DNA from 4 places in the Cereibacter sediminicola genome. Region 2 is predicted to be linked to each of the others. Evidence: riboswitches for the same ligand, from Rfam matches in the RefSeq annotation. Region 2 holds a riboswitch; each other region holds the start of a gene.

Region 1 (4,770 bases), on a different contig from region 2:
CGGGTGTTGGTGGCGGTGTTCATCCATTGGCTGATCAGGTCGAGCCGCTCGGTGACAGATTCGAACTCGCTGATCTTCCTGTCCTTCTCCGCCTGGAGGAGCTGCGCCTGGGTCAGCAGGTCGGTGTTGCGGCCGGTCTCGAGCCGCAAGATCTCGCGCCGGTGCTCGCCCAGGATGCGCCGCGCGACCGACTGCTGCTCCTGGATCTGCAAAAGCTGGCCCTCACCCGCCTTGGCCGCCCGCTCGAGCTGCGACAGCGCCGAACTGGTGATGAGGCCGCCATGCGCCATCTCGCGCTTGCGCGACAGATCCTGGCGGTCATAGTCAAGCGCATCCAGCTGGACACGCTCGCGATCCGACAGAAGGCGGAGCTGCTCCTCGACCTCGACCTCGGCATTGGCCAGAAGCGAGCGCTGGACGCGGAAATTGGTCCGTTCGAGCGACATGATCTTGTCCTCGTTCGGCTTCAGCTCCTCGAAGTCCTCGCGCCTGATGATGCTGCGCAACTCCTGCGGAACCAGGGTCCACTCGATCGCCTCCTGGTTCTTGAGCTGCGCCTGCAACCGCGCCGCTCGAGCCGCAATCCGGGCAAGATCGGTCTTCACCAGCTCGAGTTGCTGCGAGAGCTTGCGCTTCTCCAGCACCCGTGCCTCCTCGTTCTCGTAGGAGAGCATGGCGCCGCCCGCGAGGCCCATGGCCTGTTCGGCCGTCAGGAACGGGTGGAAGTCGTAGTTGCCGGGCTTGCGCACGTCGCCGAGCACGAAGACCGGGCGGAAGGCCGCGACCGAAACGGCGAGCGTCGGGTTGATGTAGATCTCGCTCGAGACGAAAGCCTCGTGCAGCCGCGTGCGGGCCTCGTCCGTCGTGAGATCCGCGATACGGAAGCCGCCGATCAGCGGAAGCTGGATCGCTCCGTCGCTGCCCACCGTGTATTTCTGAGAGGCTTCGGAATCGTCAAGAACGTCTATCTCGATCTGATCGCCGATATTGATGCGGTAATCGTTCTTGCTTTCCGCTGCAAGCGTACCGGGAATTGCAGCCAGGAAGAGGAAAATGAATAGACGCAACATGATTTCCAACCGTATTGGTCCTTCATTTCGATAATTCATTACAGAAAATTTCTCGAATCGCCGGACCCGGTAAGGTCATTTGCAGGATAGCAGGCAAGGTCCGGGCGAGAACTTGTCTTTTGGAAGGAACAGGGGCCATGGGTCGGCATCCCGCTTCATCCGCTTCACCTACCTACACCATTAGAATGAGAATATTCGACGGTAAGGCATGAGCCTTCCCTCATCCCGCCATCGGCAATGTCGACAGGCCAATCCGCCGAAAGACACAGGAGACGGCCCGGATGGACCTATCCTGCGCGCCTTCCGGGCCCCAATAAGGCATAGGCCCGGCGTTGATGATGTGACCGCCCTCCGACGAGTTATGGCGGATTTTGGGTGACGCGGCCTGATCATGCGGCGCGGCTTTTGGTGCCGCCCATCTGGGCGAATTCGGCTTGGTCGTGCCTAGGCTCCAGACCCATTGATTTCGTGGGGATCGCGTGATTCAGGCCTCGCAAGGAGACCTGACCGATGAGCAACCTCTACTGGCTGTCCGAGGCGCAAATGGAGCGCCTGAAGCCGTTCCTTCCCAAGAGCCATGGCAAGCCCCGTGTCGACGACCGGCGCGTCCTGAGCGGCATAATCTTCATCAATCGCAATGGTTTGCGGTGGTGCGACGCACCCAGGGAGTACGGGCCGGCGAAGACCCTCTACAATCGCTGGAAGCGTTGGTGACCCGCACCCAGAGCACGGCATCCTGACGCAGTGGCCGGGTGGCATGCCATTGCTTGGCGCCGACGCCTCGCGCGGCGACAGCCCATAGGCCGGCGTGCGGGAGGCGCACCCGAAAGCACCCGGATTGGTCGGCAGTCGCCAGAATCCAACCGCCACCCGGCATCCCTCGACCGGCCAGCGCGTCGGCCTGAACGCACTCGATCTCCAGCGCCGCGCAGGGAACGGGACGCCCTTCCGCCAGCACCCTCCCCGTAAGCATGCCCCCGGGCGCCAGATCGCTCGCGCCCGGATCCGGAACGATCTCGGCCGCAAGCCCGAGAGGCGTCGCCCAGTCGCTCCCTGAAGGCCCGAGCCGGACGCGGGCCGTGGCGATCTGTTGCACATGAACCCGTGCGTCGGCGTCCCAGGGTGGCTCGGGCACCGCGACCAGCAGGTGATCGCCCGGCTGATCAAGGGCGAGCGTCGTTTCCCAAGCCATCGCCTCGTTCAGGGCACCCCGCGCGATGCAGGGGGACAGGCGCGGGCGCAGGTCGGTGCGGGTGCCGCGATGGACCAGGAAGACGGCGCGCGGCGCGGCCATGTCGAAGACGGCCCCGCCCGACATGGGCACTCCGCGCGCCAGCCGGACGGTCAAGGTGCCCGGCTGCTCCATGCGCGCGACGGGGATGTCGCAGAGCTGCAGCGCCGCGGGCGTGGGGCGCGGCGCAAGGCTAAGCGCGCGGGCCGCCGCCATCATGTTGGCGTGGAATATCATGGGTCGTTGCCTTTCATCAGGGGCGGCCGGAGAGGGCCGCGCGGGAGAAAGGACGAACGGGATGAGAAGGCTCGGGCGTGCGCTCGCGGACCCGCCCGGGCCAGACGCGCACCCCGGCGTCCGGTCGAAGCCGCGCGGCCGGGGCCGGCGGGTGATCGGCAGGTCTCCTGGCTCGCGGGTCTCTGCTCGGCCGGCCTTCCCGGGAACTCCCAGTGGCATCTTCGGCGTCGCTCACCGCTCACAGTTGCGGGGGCAGCCGCGGTCTTGCCCCTCTGGGGCGCACCGCGTTCCCTTTTAATCCCCGGACGCCTGGACGCCCGGGGGAACCGATCACGCGCCTGTCTTCCCAGAGCCCCGTGCCGCCTGTCAACCGGAAAGCGAGGCGCCGCGGGGGCGGTTGACACCGGCGGCCCCCCGCCGCATCGTCGCGGTGCCCTGGTTCCCGCGGTGATCCCGCGGGCGAAGAGGGAAGCCGGTGCAACTCCGGCGCTGCCCCCGCAACTGTGAGCGGCGAGCCGTCTGCCATGCCACTGGCCCTCGGGCCGGGAAGGGGCAGCCGGCGTCCGAGCCGCAAGCCAGGAGACCTGCCGGGCCTTGACGACCATCCCGGGCGGCGGGCCCGGAGGCATGGGCCTGTGCGCTCGCGCCGGGATCAGCCACCATTCCGCCTTCCGGTCAAGCGACCGAAGGAGTGGCCATGGAGCCGAAAGACACCACCCTGAACGAGGCCTTCAAGGGCTTCACCAACCGCGACTGCCCGTTCCTGCCCTGCCATCCGGGCGTGAAGCGCGCGTTCAACTGCCTGTTCTGCTATTGCCCGCTGATCGCCTACGACTGCCCCGGGCCGTATGAGACCTACACCGACCGCAACGGGCTGGTGCGCAAGGACTGCTCGGCCTGCACCCTGCCGCACGACGGCTACCAGCAGTCGTGGAACTTCATCCAGAAGTGGCTGGAGTTTCCGCAGCCCTGGTCGGGCCGGCCGCAGACCGACCCGCCGACGCCGCGGCCCCGCCCGGCCGAGGGTGCGACCGAGGCCGTGGCCGAGGCGCATCGCCGCCACCGCGAGGGCTGACGCCGCGAGGTGCGCCGGGTATACCGCGGCCGAAGCGCCCCGGCGGCCTAGCGCGCCAGCCTCAGCAGCGCATCGAGATCGAGGTCCGCCTCGATCCCGTCGGCCAGCCGATCAAGCGCGGTCTCGATCCGCGCGGCGTGGTCCCCGGCCGATCCGGCGCCGCCCATGGCCTGAAGCCACCGGGCGCGGAAGGCCCCCGCGCCGAAGATGCCGTGCAGGTAGCTGCCCATCACCCGGCCGTCCGGCGACAGCGCGCCCTCGGGTCGGCCGTCCGGGCATAGCCACGGGCGGGCGAGGCCTGCGCCGGTCGTCACCCCCATGTGCATCTCGTAGCCACTCACCTGCGTTCCGCTGATCGCATCCGTCGCGCTGACCTCGCAAAGCCGCTTGGCCGGGCCGATCACGGTATCGATGTCCAGCAGGCCCAGGCCCTCGGTCTCGCCCGGCGGGCCCTCGATCCCGTCGGGGTCCGCGACGCGCCGCCCCAGCATCTGGAAGCCTGCGCAGATCCCCACCACCCGGCCGCCGCGTCGGACATGTGCGCGGATGTCGATGTCCCAGCCCTCGGCCCGCAAGGCTTCCAGCGCGGCGCGCGTGGATTTCGCGCCGGGCAGGACCACCACGGCGGCCTCGGCGGGCAGCGGATGGCCGGGGCGCACCCAGCGCAGATCCACCCCCGGCTCGGCCGCCAGCGGGTCGAGGTCGCAGGCATTGGCCAGCCGCGGGATCTCGGGCACCGCGATCACCAGACCGCGGCCGGGCTGCCGCATCTGATCCAGCGCCAGCGAATCCTCGGCCGGAAGGGCGCGGGCGGCCTCGGACCAGCGCACGAGGCCCAGCACCGGCCAGCCGGTCGCCTGCCGGATATCGTCGGCGGCGGGTGCGAAGATCGCCGGATCGCCGCGGAACTTGTTCACGATCACCGCTGCCACCCGCGCCCGCTCGGCCGCGGTCCACAGGAGATGATGCCCCAGCACCGCCGCCGTCACTCCGCCGCGCGAGTCGTCGGCCAGCAGCACCGCGGGCAGGTCCGCCGCGCAGGCCAGCCCCATGTTCGAGATGTCCTGCGGGCGCAGATAGCGCTCGGCCCCGCTGCCCGCGCCCTCGATCAGCACCAGATCGCGGCCCTCGCAGAGCCGGTTGAGGCTGTCCACCAC
Region 2 (4,770 bases):
CGAGGAAGGCCAGCACCTCGGCCAGGTCGAGATAGTCGTAGCGCAGCGCGATGTTGATCTCGTCGAGCAGCACCATGCGGAGTTCGGGATCGCGGATAAGCTCCTTCGCCTTGTCCCAGCCGGCGCGCGCTGCGGCAATGTCACGCTCGCGGTCCTGCGTCTCCCAGGTGAAGCCCTCGCCCATCGCGTGAAACTGGCAGAGCTCGCCGAAATGGGTCGTCAGCAACCGCCGCTCGCCCGTGTCCCAGGCGCCCTTGATGAACTGGACCACCGCGCAGGGCATCCCGTGGGCGATGCAGCGCAGGATCATGCCGAATCCGGCCGAGGATTTGCCCTTGCCCGTCCCGGTGTGGACGATGATCAGGCCCTTCTCGCCCGTCTTGTCGGCCATCATCCGATCGCGCGCTTCCTTGATGCGGGCCTTCTTCTCGGCGTGGCGCTGGTTCATGTCGGTCATCTTGGCATCCTGATCTGGACGACCTGCGGCGCTGCCGCGCGCGGGCCGGAGAAGACGGGTCGGGCAAGCGGCCCGACGACGGTGGGCAGGTAGCCCGCGAGAAAGGAAATCCAGCCCGCGCACCAGAGGATCGCGGCCACCGGGACGGCGTCGAAGCCGGCGATCAGCGGCGCCCAGAGGCGCAGGAGCGCCGCGGCCCAGACCAGCGCGAAGGCCAGAAGCATCGTCGGCCGCGCGCGCAGCGGGCCTCCGTCGCGGGGGGCTGCGGCCCGAGAGGCCAGTGAGAGGATCATTCCCGACATCGCCCCCATGGTCAGCGCGTGCAGCGCGTCCATCTCGGCGATGGGCACCAGGTTCAGCCGCGCAAGTCCCACGAGGATGAGCCCCGCCGCCAGCCAGCCGAAGGTGATGTGGAGGAGCAGCAGAAGCCGGTTCGCCCGCCCCCGCCAGCCGCGCCAGCCCGCAAGGCGCAGGCCCTGCGCGATCCCCGCGCCGACGAGGCAGAGGGCCGAGACTGTCTCCTCGCCCAGGAAGGTCAGCGCCAGCGCAAGCCAGAGCAACCCCAGCGCGCACCAGCCGAGGGCGGGTCGCGGTGCGGGGTCAGGCACGGGGCTTTCCACCTGCCGCAGCCAGTTCAGCGTGAAGGCCGGCACCATCCGCCCACCGATGATCGAGATCTTGATCGCGAAGAACATCCAGCCCACGCGCACCATGGTGGCCGCGTCGGGCAAACCATCCGTGAGCGCGGCCCGCAGATAGAGCGTCTCGGCCAGCCCGTAGGCCAGGACCCCTGCCCCGAAGCCGATCTTGGTCCAGCGGCCGGCCAGCACCGCCTCGCGCACCAGAATCCCGGCCAGCGCAAGGAAATAGGCGCAAGCCGCGGGCTGGATCAGCCAGAGCGGCGCCTCGGGCCAGAGCCCCGCCAGCACCAGCGCGACGCGCGCGAGCAGCCAGAGCGCGACCAGCGCCATCAGCGGCCGCCCCGACAGCGGGTCCGACCCGCGCCAGCCTTGCGCCGCGGTCAGGAAATAGCCGCCGACCGCCGCCGAGCCGAGCCCGAAGAGCATCTCGTGCCCGTGCCAGAGGCCCCACGTGCCCAGAACCGGCGCGGCAAGGCCCAGAGCCTCTCCCCACTGCCACCAGACCAGCCCCGCAAGCGCCCAGAGCCCCGCGCCCAGAAAGAGCGGACGGTGCGGCGCCAGCCAGAGATCATGCAGTCGCGTCATGGGGTGCGTCCTTTTCGTCCGCCCTTCTGCCGCGCCCGGCGCGGCTTGTGAAGCCGTCCCGCGTCCTCTCGTCCCGGCCCTCCGCGTCGGCTTGACAAGGGCGGCCCTTTCGCTCACCACTGCCGCCGCGCTGGTTCCTGTCCGCAAGCGACAGGCGAAGAGGGAATGCCCAGAGGCAGCCGCCCCCGCGACCGTGACCGGAGAGGTTGTCCATGCCACTGGCCGCAAGGCCGGGAAGGCGGACCGCCGCGGGACCGCAAGGCCCCACATCCGCAAGCCGGGAGACCTGCCAGCGCTGAGACTTACGGGCGGACGGGGTGTTCCGCGGCCGGTGGACCGAGGTGCCGCCTTGTGCCGCCTCCCTCCCCTGGATCGGGCCCCCTTTCCGCCGCAGGACAAGGGACGGCCGATGACCGTGACGCTGCACGTCTGCACCACCTGCCGCGCGGGACAGCCCGTGGCCGAGGGCGAGGCCACGCCTGGCCTGCGGCTTCATGCCGCGCTCGCCGCCGATGCCCCCCAGGGCATCACCGTCCGGCCGGTCGAATGCCTCTCCGCCTGCTCGCAGGGCTGCGCCGTGGCTTTGTCGGCCCCCGGCCGCTGGAGCTATGTCTACGGCCGCCTTGCGGAGTCCGACGCGCCCGCGATCCTCGAAGGCGCCGCCGCCTATGCGGGCGCCCCCGACGGCGTCGTGCCCTGGCGCGAGCGGCCCGAGATCTTCCGCAAGCAGTCGCTTGCCCGCCTTCCCCCCATCGGAGAGATGCCATGACCGACCTTGCCAAGATCCCCGTCACGGTGATCACGGGCTTCCTCGGCGCCGGAAAGACCACGCTGATCCGGCACCTGATGCAGAACCCGGGCGGGCGCCGCCTTGCCGTCCTGGTCAACGAGTTCGGCACGATGGGCGTCGATGGCGACCTGATCCGCGCCTGCGCCGACGAGAACTGCCCCGACGAGGCGATCGTGGAACTGGCGAACGGCTGCCTCTGCTGCACCGTGGCCGACGAGTTCATCCCCACCATCGAGGCGCTGATGGCGCTGCCCAGGCGCCCCGATCACATCCTGATCGAAACCTCGGGCCTTGCGCTGCCGAAGCCGCTCCTGAAGGCCTTCGACTGGCCGGCCATCCGCTCGCGCATCACGGTCGATGGCGTGATCGCGCTCGCCGATGCCGAGGCCGTCGCCGCGGGCCGTTTCGCCCCCGACGCCGAGGCGGTGGCGGCGCAGGCACAGGCCGAGGGCGCCGATCACGAGACCCCGCTCTCGGAGGTGTTCGAGGATCAGCTCGCCTGCGCCGACCTCGTGCTTCTGACAAAGGCCGATCTGGCCGGCGAGGCGGGCCTTGCCGCGGCCCGCGCCGTGGTCGAGGCCGAGGCGCCGCGCCCGGTTCCGATCCTGTCCGTGACCGAAGGCGCGGTCGATCCCAGGGTCATCCTGGGGCTTCATGCCGCGGCCGAGGATGATCTTGATGCCCGCCCCTCGCACCACGACGGGGCCGACGATCATGAGCACGACGATTTCGCCTCGACCGTGGTCGATCTGCCCGAGATCGCCGACCCCGAGCGGCTGGCCGAGGCGATCCGGGCGCTGGCGACCGAGCGCAACGTCCTCCGCGTGAAGGGCCATGTGGCGGTCGCGGGCAAGCCGATGCGGCTTCTGGTGCAGGCGGTGGGCGCGCGCGTCCGCCACCAGTTCGACCGGCCCTGGAGCGGCGCGCGGCAAAGCCGCCTCGTCGTCATCGCCGAGCGTGGCGATCTCGACGAGGCCGCGATCCGGCAGGATCTTCTGGCGCGGATCGGCTGAGCCATGCATGTCGTCTTCCGCGAAAGCCACGGGCTCGAGGAGACCGCGACCCCGTTCGATCCCGGCCAGACACCCGCGGATCTGGTGGTCCTGTCCTTCTCCGACAGCGATCTCGGGGCCTTCGCGGCGGGCTGGCACCGGGCGAACGGAGGGCTGCCCTCCACCCGGCTTCTGAACCTCGTGGCGCTGCGCCATCCCCTCTCCATCGATACCTATGCCGAGACGGTTCTGGCCCATGCCAAGGCGATCCTGATCCGGCTGATCGGCGGAGAGAGCTACTGGAGCTACGGGCTGGCCGAGGTGCAGGATCTCTGCCGGCGCCGCGGGATCGCGCTGGCGGTCCTGCCCGCGGACGGGCGCGAGGATCCGGCGCTCGACGCGCTTTCGACCCTTCCCGTCTCGACGCTGCGGCGGCTGTCGGCGCTCTGCGACGCGGGCGGGGCCGTGGCCGCGCAGGCGGCGCTGGCGCAACTGGCGCTGGCGGCGGGGCTCTATGCGGGCCCCGTGCCGGGTGAGAAGCGGATGCCCGACATGGGCTGGTATGATCCCGCCCGCGGCGTCATCCCCGAGCCCGAGGCCCAAGGCGCGCCGGCCGTCGTCGTCACCTTCTACCGCAGTTACCTGACCGCCGCCGACACGGGCCCCGTGGACGCGCTGATCTTCGCGCTTCGCGAACGGGGGTTCCGCGCCTTCGGCCTCTTCGCCCCCTCGCTGAAGGCGCCGGGCGCGCCCGACTGGATCGCCGCCGCACTCGCCCGCCTCGGTCCCGCGGCCATCGTCAATGCCACCGCCTTCTCGGCCAAGGGCTCCGAGGGCTCGCCGCTCGACGGCCCCGGCTGCCCGGTGTTTCAGGTCGCTCTCTCGACCGCGCGGCGGCGCGACTGGGCGGCGGCCGAGCGTGGCCTCTCGCCCGCCGATCTCGCCATGCATGTGGTGCTGCCCGAGGTGGACGGGCGGATCTTCGCGGGCGCCGTCAGTTTCAAGTCGCCCGGCAAACGCTGCCCGGACCTGCAATATTCCCGTTTCGCCCACCGCGCCGACCCCGCCCGCGTGGCGGCCGTGGCCGACCGTGTGGCGGCCTGGCACCGGCTGGCCCGAACGCCCGCGCCCGAGCGGCGCCTGGCCCTCGTCCTCTCGACCTATCCCGGCCGGCCCGACCAGATCGCCCATGCCGTGGGCCTCGATGCGCTGGCCTCGGCCGAGGCGCTGGCGGGCACGCTGGCCGCGGCGGGCTATTCGACAGCCTCCGGCGAGGGCCTCGCCGAAGCGCTGCTGACCGAGCGG
Region 3 (4,770 bases), on a different contig from region 2:
CGGGGTGCGGCAGACGGTCGATGGCGCGGCGCTGGTGCCGGGCGACATCGTGCTGCTCGAGGCGGGCGACAAGGTTCCCGCCGACCTGAGGGTTCTCAGGGCGCATGGGCTGGCCGCGCAGGAAGCGATCCTGACGGGGGAGTCCGTTCCCGTCGCCAAGGAGACCGGGCCCGTTGCACCGGAGGCCGCACTGGGCGACAGGCGCTCGATGCTCTGGTCGGGAACGCTGGTCACCAGTGGCACCGCCACCGGGCTGGTGGTGGCCACCGGCCGCGCGACCGAGATCGGCCGGATCGGCAAGCTGCTCGCGGGGGTCGAGACGCTGACCACCCCGCTCGTGGCGCAGATGGACCACTTTGCACGCTGGCTGTCGTTCCTGATCCTGATCGCGGCGGCCCTGCTGCTGCTTTACGGGTATTTCGTCGGGCACCGTGACTTTGGCGAGATGTTCATGGTCGTGGTGGGCGTGGCGGTCGCCGCGATCCCCGAGGGCCTGCCGGCGGTCATGACGATCACGCTGGCCGTGGGCGTGCAGTCGATGGCGCGGCGCAACGCCATCGTCCGCCGCCTGCCCGCGATCGAGGCCATCGGGTCGGTCTCGGTGATCTGCACCGACAAGACGGGAACGCTCACCCGAAACGAGATGGTGGTCGCCGCCGCCGAGACACCCGACGGGGCGTTCGCCATCTCTGGTGAGGGGTACGCGCCCGAGGGCCGCATCACGCCCGAGGGGGACCTCGCCCGCCTCGCCCGCGCGGCGCGGTTGTGCAACGACGCGGCCCTCGCGCTCCGCGACGGGGTGTGGCATGTCGAGGGCGATCCGATGGAAGGCGCCCTTCTCGCCTTTGCCCGCAAGGCCGCGGACGCCGCGCCGGACCCCGTGCGGCACGACGCCATCCCCTTCGACTCGCGGCACCGCTTCATGGCGGTCCTGACCGAAGAGGACGGCGCCCGCCTGATCCATGTGAAGGGCGCGCCCGAGCGTGTTCTGCGCATGTGCAAGGGCATCGCGCTCGACCATTGGCACGCGCGCGCCGAGGCGATGGCGCATCAGGGTCTGCGGGTGCTGGCCCTCGCCGAGCGGCCGGCGACGGGGGATGCAATCGACCCCCGAGACCTCGAGGGCGGGCTGGAGTTCCTGGGCCTCGTGGGGCTGATCGACCCGCCGCGCCCCGAGGCGATCACCGCCGTGGCCGACTGTCTTGCGGCCGGGATCCGGGTCAAGATGATCACGGGGGACCACGCCGGCACCGCCGCGGCCATCGCAGCCCGGATCGGGCTGGCCAACCCCTCGCGGGTTCTGACGGGCGCCGATCTCGACCGGCTCGACGAGGCGCAACTGGCCCTCGAGGTGGTGAGCGTGGATGTCTTTGCCCGCACCAGCCCCGAGCACAAGCTGCGCCTAGTGACCGCGCTGCAGGCCTCGGGTCTGTCGGTCGCCATGACGGGCGACGGGGTCAACGACGCGCCCGCCCTCAAGCGCGCCGACGCGGGCATCGCGATGGGCCAGAAGGGCTCGGAGGCGGCCAAGGAAGCCGCCGATCTCGTGCTGGCCGACGACAACTTCGCCTCGATCGCCGCAGCCGTGCGCGAAGGCCGCACGGTCTATGACAATCTCAGGAAGGTGATCAGCTGGACCCTGCCCACCAACGCGGGCGAGTCGCTCGTGGTGGTTCTGGCGGTGCTGGCCGGCCTCGCCCTGCCGGTGACGGCGGTCCAGATCCTCTGGATCAACCTGATCACCGCGGTCACTCTGGGGCTTGCGCTGGCCTTCGAGCCCACCGAGGCCGGGACGATGTCCCGCCCGCCCCGGCGGCGCGACATGCCGATCCTGACGGGCGGACTGGTCTGGCATGTGGTGCTGGTGGCCTTCCTGTTCCTTGCCGCGGTGTTCGGCATCTTCAGCTATGCCATCGACCGCGGCTATCCGCTCGCCCTGGCGCAGACGATGGCGATGAACACGCTCGTGGTGCTCGAGATCTTCCATCTCTTCTTCATCCGCAACATCCACGGCACCTCGCTGACATGGGCCGCGGTGCGGGGAACGCGCGTGGTCTGGATCGTTGTCGCCACAGTAACGGCGGCGCAGCTGGCCGTCACCTATGTGCCGTTCCTGCAGCGCCTCCTCGGCACCGAGGCGGTTCCGACCGCCGACGGCCTCCTGGTCGTCGCCATGGGCGCGGTGTTCTTCGCCCTGATCGAGATCGAGAAGCAGATCCGGCTCGGCCTCACCCGGAGCGACAGCCGCAGGACAGCGTGACGCCTCACGACCGCCGGCCGAGGGATCGGCCGGCGGCAGCCCTTCAGAGCGCGCGGTCGGCCTGCCAGCCTTCCTCCATCAGCAGATCGTCCAGTGGCAGCCGCTGGCGCCAGCCCTTGAGCGCAAGCTCGGGTGCGGCATAGAAGCGATCCACATGGCCCACGCAGAGATAGGCCACGATCTTCACCGCCTCGGGGATGCCGAGGATGGAGCGAAGCTCCTCCTCGCGGTAGATGCTGACCCAGCCGACCCCCAGCCCCTCGGCCCGCGCCGCCAGCCACAGGTTCTGAACCGCGCAGACCGTGGAATAGAGGTCCATCTCGGGATTGTGGGTGCGCCCGAGCACCACCTCTCCGCAGCGGTTGCGGTCGCAGGTCACGCAGATGTTCAGCGGCGCCTTGAGGATCCCCTCGAGCTTGAGCGAGCGGTAGGTGTCGCGCTTGTCCTCCGGGAACAGCTCGGCGGCCTCGTCGTTGGCGCGGCGGAAGGCGGCGTGCACTTCGGCGCGGCGGGCGGCGTCGCGGATCAGGATGAAGTTCCACGGCTGCATGAAGCCGACCGAGGGCGCGAGATGCGCCGCCTCGAGCACGCGGCGGAGGGCCGCCGGATCCACCGGATCGGGCAGGAACTCGTCCCGGACGTCGCGGCGCTCGGCGATGATGTCGTGGAGGGCCTGGCGCTCGGCTTCGGTGAAGCGGCGGGCGGGAAGGGGTTGCGGAAGGGTCGATGCCGACATGGATCGGATCCTCTGGTCATGACGATCCCGCCGCCGTCCACGCGGCAGGAACCTCTTTGTCAGGCCGGTCTTCTGGCTCCGGTTCACCTGCCCTCGGGCGCCTTCCCGGCGAACCGGTGGCCTCCTGCCCGAAGCATCCCCGTTACAGCGGCGGGCCCGCGCCGGACTTGCACCGGCTTCCCGATTCTCCGCCCGCGGGCGGCACCTGACGCACCGCTGAGACCAGATCGGAAGCGGAAGTGCAACCTGCCCCGGACAGGCCCGGCGCCGCACCTGCCGAGCGCGCATCCGGCGGACGGCAGGCCGCGTTTGCCCTGCCCGCCATCCGGCGTCTGCGATCCGCAGCGGCCAGGCCGTGGCGGACGCGGCAACTTCCGGTGCATCTGTACCTGTCAGAGGCGCAGACACCGCCAACCGACGACATCTGCACCGCCGATCCGGTTGTCGCGCCGGATCGGATGACGCTTTCCCATCCCCGCCGACTCGGCCAGGGTGAGAGCATCCCCTTGCCGATCAGAGAGATCGGATTTTTCACAAGGGGATTGAAAATGAAAACGCTCTTCCTTTCGGCCGTTGCTCTGAGCCTTCTCGCCGTTGGTGCCGCCGGTGCGGGAAACCTGTCGGTCACCGAGCAGCTGGGATCCTTCAATGGGTCGATGACCTCGCAGGGCGGAGACTGGAACCGCTCCTACACGGGTCAGCTCGGGATCGGTAACTCCAGCACGACGATGCAGCGCGGCATCGGCAACCTGTCCGAAACGATGCAGCGCGGCATCGGCAACAACTCGTTCACCGGCCAGATCGGCATCGGCAACGGGTCGATGACGAACCAGTCCGGCGTCCGGGGCCATATGTCCGAGACTTATCAGTCGGGCGTGGGCAACGTGTCGATCACGGATCAGCATGACTGAACATGAGCAGCCGGCGGCCCCGGAAGGGGCCGTCGCAAACCTCATTCCTGAACGGGGAAATGCCATGCTTAGATCCATGATGATGACGTCTGCCCTGATCCTGACACCTGCGCTCCTCGCCGCGCAGGAGATGCCGTTGAGCGACAGGTCATGGGGCAACCGCGCCTCGACCACACAGATCGGGTCGAACAACAGTTCCACCATCTCGCAAAGCGGCAAGGGCAATGTCGCGATCAGCGTTCAAAGCGGCGACGGACATGTCCGCAACATCACCCAGCAGGGCGATTTCCAGGGCTTTGCCGGGCTTCAGGTCTCAAGCCGCTACCAGCAAGCCGCGGGGACCGAGACCCGCACGGGGGGCAACGCACGATCGAGCGTCACCGTCGAATTCGAGACGGTGCCGAAATGACCCTGAGGTTCGGTCCTGCGGCGGGGCGGCGGCTGCTGGCCTCGGGCGCCGCGATCCTGTCCCTGTGCGGCGCCGTGCAGGGTGAGGAGCAACCGTCGGGCGGAGCGGCGGGCGACGGGATCCGGTGCGAGATCCGCATCACGTCGAACGGCGGCCTGACGGAATATGCGGGGCTCGCCTGGGCGGCGCGGCGGGTTGAGGGGGAGTATGATCTCACCGTGTCGTCGCGCGGGGCGGGCGGCGTCTCGAATACGGTTCAGCGGGGGCGCTTCGTGCTCGAGCCGCACAGGCAAAGCGTCCTGAGCCGCGTTCAGGTCATGGCCGGACGGGCAGGCACGGTTCAGGCACGCCTGTCGATCCGTTCGAATGGCCGGGAACTGTGCCAATTCACCTCCTGATTGCCTGGCGCGGTGACCGCAGTCAATGCCGGCGGCCCCGGCTGCGCCGACCATCG
Region 4 (4,770 bases), on a different contig from region 2:
ATCAGGCGACGAGGTGGAAGAACGAGCCGGTGACGAGGCCGCGGCGCGAGCCGGTCTCGGGCACCGGATTGCCCTCGGCGTCGGTGACGCGCGCGAGCGGCGCGTCGGGCTGTTCGAGGATCGTGGAATAGTGGAACTCGTGGCCGCGCAGCGCCGCGCCGGCCTCATGCCCCGGCATCGGCGCCAGCAGCTCGGCCCGGCGGTAGCCCAGATGCAGCCGCCGCCGCTCGAAGCTGGTGACGAGGCCCAGAAGGCCCGTCATCGCGTGGCGGTGGCCCTGCGCATCCACCAGAGCCTCGCCCAGCACCATGTAGCCACCGCATTCGCCATGCACCGGGCGCGTCTCGGCATGACGGCAAAGGCCCGCGCGGAAGGTCGTGGCGGCGGCGAGGCGGCCGGCGTGAAGCTCGGGGTAGCCGCCGGGCAGCCAGACCAGATCGGCGTCGGGGGGGGGCTCGTCGGCCAGCGGCGAGAAGGGCAGGATCTCGGCCCCGGCCGCGCGCCAGCCCGCGATCAGGTGCGGATAGGTGAAGGCGAAGGCCATGTCCTGCGCCAGCGCGATCCGCTGCGCGGGCGGGCGGGGCAGGGGGCCCGGATCGGCCGCGAGCGTGGGGCGGGCCGCGGCGCGGATCGCGCCCAGATCGGCGTTCTCGCGCAGGAGCGCGGCAAAGCCCGCGATGGCGCCGTCGAGGTCGGGATGCTCGCCCGCCTGCACCAGCCCGAGGTGCCGCTCGGGCAGGGCGAGGTCGGGGCGCCGGGGCAGCGCGCCGAGGACGGTCAGGCCGAGCCGCGCCATCTCGCGCCGGATCAGCGTCGCGTGGCGGGGGCTTGCGATGTGGTTCAGGATCACGCCGGCCAGCGGCGGCGCGTCGGGATGGTGGGCAAAGCCGAGCGCCGTGGCGGCGGCCGATTGCGCCTGGGCGCGCACGTCGAGGACCAGCACCACCGGCCAGCCGAGACGCCGGGCCATCCCGGCCCCCGAGCCGTTGCCCGCGGCGCCCGCGGCCGAGGTGCCGTCGAAAAGGCCCATCGACGCCTCGGCCAGCGCCAGATCCGCGCCCGCGGCCTGACGGATCAGCGCGGCGATCAGGGGGGGGCCCATCGACCAGCCGTCGAGATTGCAGGACAGCCGGCCCGCGGCGACGCGGTGAAAGGCCGGGTCGATGTAGTCGGGGCCGTTCTTGTAAGGCTGAACCGAAAGCCCCTCGTCGCGGAAGGCGCGCAACAGACCCAGCGTGACCGTGGTCTTGCCCGCGCCCGAACCGGGGGCGGCGATCATCAGGCCGGGCGGCAGGGCCGACGAGGAGGGGGCAGTCTCGTCCCGCATGGGGATTGTCCCTTGAGATCGCAGCGGCGACCGCCGCGCCCGCGATCCGGGCGCGGCGGAGGCGGCCTCAGGCCGCGTGATGCAGCCGGTGGGTGAAGAGGCCGGAGCCTGCGAGGCCACGCAGAGACTTGGCGCCGGCGAGCACCGCCAGATCGGCCAGCGGCTCGATCAGCACCACCAGCATGTAGGCGCTGCCGAAGGCGAGGATCGAGGTCATGTTCTCGGCCCCGAACCCCTGGCCGAGGAAGGCCCAGAACGCCACCCAGGCCACCACGCCGCCCTGATAGGCGGTCGAGAGGGCCAGCGCCTGCCGGTAGTCGAGATCGACATAGGGCGTGTGCGGCGCGATGATCCGCCGGGCCAGCGCCTGCACGGCAAAGAGCGGCACCAGAAGCGTGGTGACGTTCATGCCGTATTGCGGCAGGTCGAAGGGCGCGAACAGCAGCCCCTGGATCAGGAGACCCAGCGCCAGCCCGATGGCCGCGGGCGCGGCGCCCAGGATCAGGAACAGGGTCGAGCCGAGGATCAGGTGAACCTCGGAGACGCCGACCGGATAGTGCGGAAGGATCTCGAAGAAGGCAAAGACCGCGGCGGTCGCGATCAGGCTGCGCACCGCGAGCGAGGCGAGGCCCTTTTCGCGCAGGCTGTCCCACGCGAATTTCAGCGTCACGCCGGCCGCGGCGGCGGCGGTGGCAAAGCCCACGAGGGCCTTGGCTCCGGTCACAAGACCGGGTTCGATATGCATTGTCGTCCTCCTGACCGTCATCCCCGACGGCGTTTGGGGTTGGGCCGGTGTACCGGCAGTGGCGGCGCGGATGCGCCCGACGGCAGGTCTCCTGACTCGCGGGTCGTGGCCGTCCCCGAACCTTCCCGGCCATCGGCCAGTGGTGTCCGTCGGGGCGGCTCGCCGCTCACAGTTGCGGGGGCAGTCGCGGACTCGGGGTTTCCCCCTCACCGTGTTCCCTTTTCATCCCTCGGGCCGTGCGACCCTCGGGAACCGTCATGGCATGGCGTGACAGATCGGGGCCCCCGCGTCAATGCGGCGGCTGCGGCCGGGCTTGCGCCCCGCTATCGCGTGGGTGCGGAAGGCCAATGCGGCGATCCCCGGCGCTGGGGGGGCGCGCTCAGGACCCGTCCCGATCCGGCGGAGGCACCACCAGCACATCGACCGAGGCCGAGGCCAGGACCTGCGCCGCCACGCTGCCCAGGATCGCGCGCGCCAGCCTGCCCTTGCCGACGCTCGATAGGACGAGCAGATCCGCCCCGACCTCCCCGGCCGCGGCGAGGATCTCGTGCGCCGGGGGCGAGCCGCTGCGCCGCACGACCGGATCGGCGTCCGACAGCCCGGCCGAGGCCAGAAACCCCGTCAGCCGTCCCATCGCCTCGGCGCGCTGATCGGCGAGATAGGCGCCGCGCGCATCCTCGGGCAGCGTTTCGGCCATCGCAAGCCGCAGGGCCGGCGCGTCGAAGACATGCAGCACCGTCCGGGCCGCGCCCGCGCCGATCTTCAGATCCGCAAAGCGCCGCAGCGCCGCGTGCGAGGCCTCGGAGAGATCGGTGGTCAGCAGGAGGTGTCGCCACGGCCCGACGGGCGGGCCGTTCGCCATCAGGACGGGACAGGACGCGGTGCGGATCACGCGCTCGGCCGTCGTGCCGGCGAAGGCGTCGCGCAGCAGGTTCCGGCGGTGCGGGCCGATCACCAGAAGGTCGGCCCCGGCCTCGGACGCGGCACGGGTGATGCCGGCGAACGGGTCGGCCAGCACGACCGAGGTTCTGCACCCGATCCCGTCATGGCTGCGCAGCGAATGGCCCAGATCGTGCAGCAGCCGTCGCGCGTCGCCCGTTTCATGCTCGACGATGCGGCGGGGGCGGTCGTCGTCCACGACATGAACAAGGTGCACCTGCGCGCCGGTGGCGCGGGCCAGAAGCGCCGCGCGGCGCAGGGCGCGGTCCGAACGCTCGGAAAAGTCCGTGGCAATCATGATCGTGCGCAATGGCGGCGCCCTCCGTTTCCGCCGGTCATTCCAGCATGAACGGGACCGGCCGGACTTGATCCATCTCAGGTTGATGCGCGGCGGACATCGCCATACTTGGCCAAACCCCGCCGACCGGGACGGCACGGCCAGAGACGGGAGGGGTGAAACGGGCAGGGAGACGGCCGATGACAGGGATGACCTCCTTTGCCGAGGTGGCGCTGCTGCTGGTGATGGCGGCGGGCCTCGGGCTTGTGGGCACGCTGCTGCGCCAGCCGCTGATCGTGAGCTTCATCGCCGTGGGGCTGATCGCCGGGCCGTCGGCGCTGGACGTGGTGCATTCGGACGCGCAGATCGACCTGCTGTCCGAGCTGGGCATCGCGGTGCTCTTGTTCCTCGTGGGGATCAAGCTCGACGTGAAGCTGATCCGGTCGCTGGGCGCGGTGTCGGTGACGACGGGCCTCGGGCAGGTGGCCTTTACCGCGGGCTTTGGCTGGCTGATCGGGCTGGCCCTCGGGCTGGGGGCGATCGAGAGCCTCTATGTCGCCATCGCGCTGACCTTTTCCTCGACCATCATCATCGTGAAGCTCCTGTCGGACAAGCGCGAGATCGACGCGCTGCACGGGCAGGTGGCGCTTGGCTTCCTCATCGTGCAGGATCTGGTGGTCGTGCTCGCGATGATCGTGCTGTCGGCCATCGGCATCGGCGCCCCGGCGGGCGAGGGGCATGGCGGGGGCGCGGTGCTGAGCGTGCTGGCCTCGGGCGTGGCGCTGGTGGCGGCGGTGGCGCTCTTCGTGCGCTACGCCGCCGATGCGCTGACCGAGCGGCTGGCGCGGGCGCCCGAGTTGCTGGTGATCTTTGCCCTGTCGCTGGCGGCGATGTTCGCCGCGATCGGCGATGCGGTGGGGCTGGGCAAGGAGGTGGGCGGCCTGCTGGCCGGCGTCGCGCTGGCCTCGACCCCCTACCGCGAGACCATCGCGGCGCGGCTTGCGCCCCTGCGCGACTTCCTGCTGCTCTTCTTCTTCATCGCGCTTGGCGCGACGCTTGATCTGTCGCTGCTGGGCGCGCAGGTCGAGGCGGCGCTGATCTTCTCGCTCTTCGTGCTGATCGGCAATCCGCTGATCGTCATGGCGATCATGGGGGCGATGGGCTACCGCAAGCGCACGGGTTTCCTCGCCGGGCTGACCGTGGCGCAGATCAGCGAGTTCTCGCTGATCTTCGTGGCGATGGGCGTGGCGCTCGGCCATGTGACCGAGGATGCGCTGGGGCTGGTGACGCTGGTCGGCCTCGTGACCATCGCGGCCTCGACCTACATGATCACCTGGTCGCACCGGCTTTATGCGCTGTGCGAGCCGGTGCTGGGCGTGTTCGAGCGGCGCGGCACCCCGCGCGAGCCGCACGAGGCGGGGGCGCACGGCGGCCGGTCGTTTCCGGTCATCCTGTTCGGGCTGGGCCGGTTCGGCACGGCCA

The links. Region 2 has a riboswitch for cobalamin ahead of FG154_RS18095 (DUF1636 family protein). Riboswitches for the same ligand answer to the same signal wherever they lie in the genome.
Region 1: linked by a shared signal. The riboswitch ahead of FG154_RS13465 (DUF4198 domain-containing protein) and the one ahead of FG154_RS18095 (DUF1636 family protein) in region 2 are both predicted to bind cobalamin.
Region 3: linked by a shared signal. The riboswitch ahead of bluB (5,6-dimethylbenzimidazole synthase) and the one ahead of FG154_RS18095 (DUF1636 family protein) in region 2 are both predicted to bind cobalamin.
Region 4: linked by a shared signal. The riboswitch ahead of FG154_RS16515 (energy-coupling factor ABC transporter permease) and the one ahead of FG154_RS18095 (DUF1636 family protein) in region 2 are both predicted to bind cobalamin.

Annotation. Positions count from the first base shown of each region.
Region 1 covers NZ_VDEK01000020.1:24,698-29,467, forward strand. Annotated here, with positions in the region: gene FG154_RS13455 (polysaccharide biosynthesis/export family protein) at 1-1,067, opposite strand, end outside; partial or broken gene FG154_RS13460 (transposase) at 1,581-1,781, shown strand; gene FG154_RS13465 (DUF4198 domain-containing protein) at 1,699-2,538, opposite strand; cobalamin riboswitch at 2,679-2,884, opposite strand; cobalamin riboswitch at 2,958-3,144, shown strand; gene FG154_RS13470 (cysteine-rich small domain-containing protein) at 3,236-3,613, shown strand; gene FG154_RS13475 (cobyric acid synthase) at 3,661-4,770, opposite strand, start outside.
Region 2 covers NZ_VDEK01000041.1:18,782-23,551, reverse strand. Annotated here, with positions in the region: gene cobO (cob(I)yrinic acid a,c-diamide adenosyltransferase) at 1-457, opposite strand, end outside; gene FG154_RS18100 (NnrS family protein) at 454-1,683, opposite strand; cobalamin riboswitch at 1,798-1,991, shown strand; gene FG154_RS18095 (DUF1636 family protein) at 2,093-2,452, shown strand; gene cobW (cobalamin biosynthesis protein CobW) at 2,449-3,486, shown strand; gene cobN (cobaltochelatase subunit CobN) at 3,490-4,770, shown strand, end outside.
Region 3 covers NZ_VDEK01000007.1:109,777-114,546, reverse strand. Annotated here, with positions in the region: gene FG154_RS07350 (HAD-IC family P-type ATPase) at 1-2,260, shown strand, start outside; gene bluB (5,6-dimethylbenzimidazole synthase) at 2,304-2,996, opposite strand; cobalamin riboswitch at 3,042-3,220, opposite strand; gene FG154_RS21395 (hypothetical protein) at 3,236-3,907, shown strand; gene FG154_RS07335 (curlin repeat-containing protein) at 3,972-4,316, shown strand; gene csgH (curli-like amyloid fiber formation chaperone CsgH) at 4,313-4,714, shown strand.
Region 4 covers NZ_VDEK01000031.1:16,938-21,707, forward strand. Annotated here, with positions in the region: gene FG154_RS16510 (cobyrinic acid a,c-diamide synthase CobB) at 2-1,327, opposite strand; gene FG154_RS16515 (energy-coupling factor ABC transporter permease) at 1,395-2,072, opposite strand; cobalamin riboswitch at 2,137-2,343, opposite strand; gene FG154_RS16520 (universal stress protein) at 2,452-3,321, opposite strand; gene FG154_RS16525 (cation:proton antiporter) at 3,489-4,770, shown strand, end outside.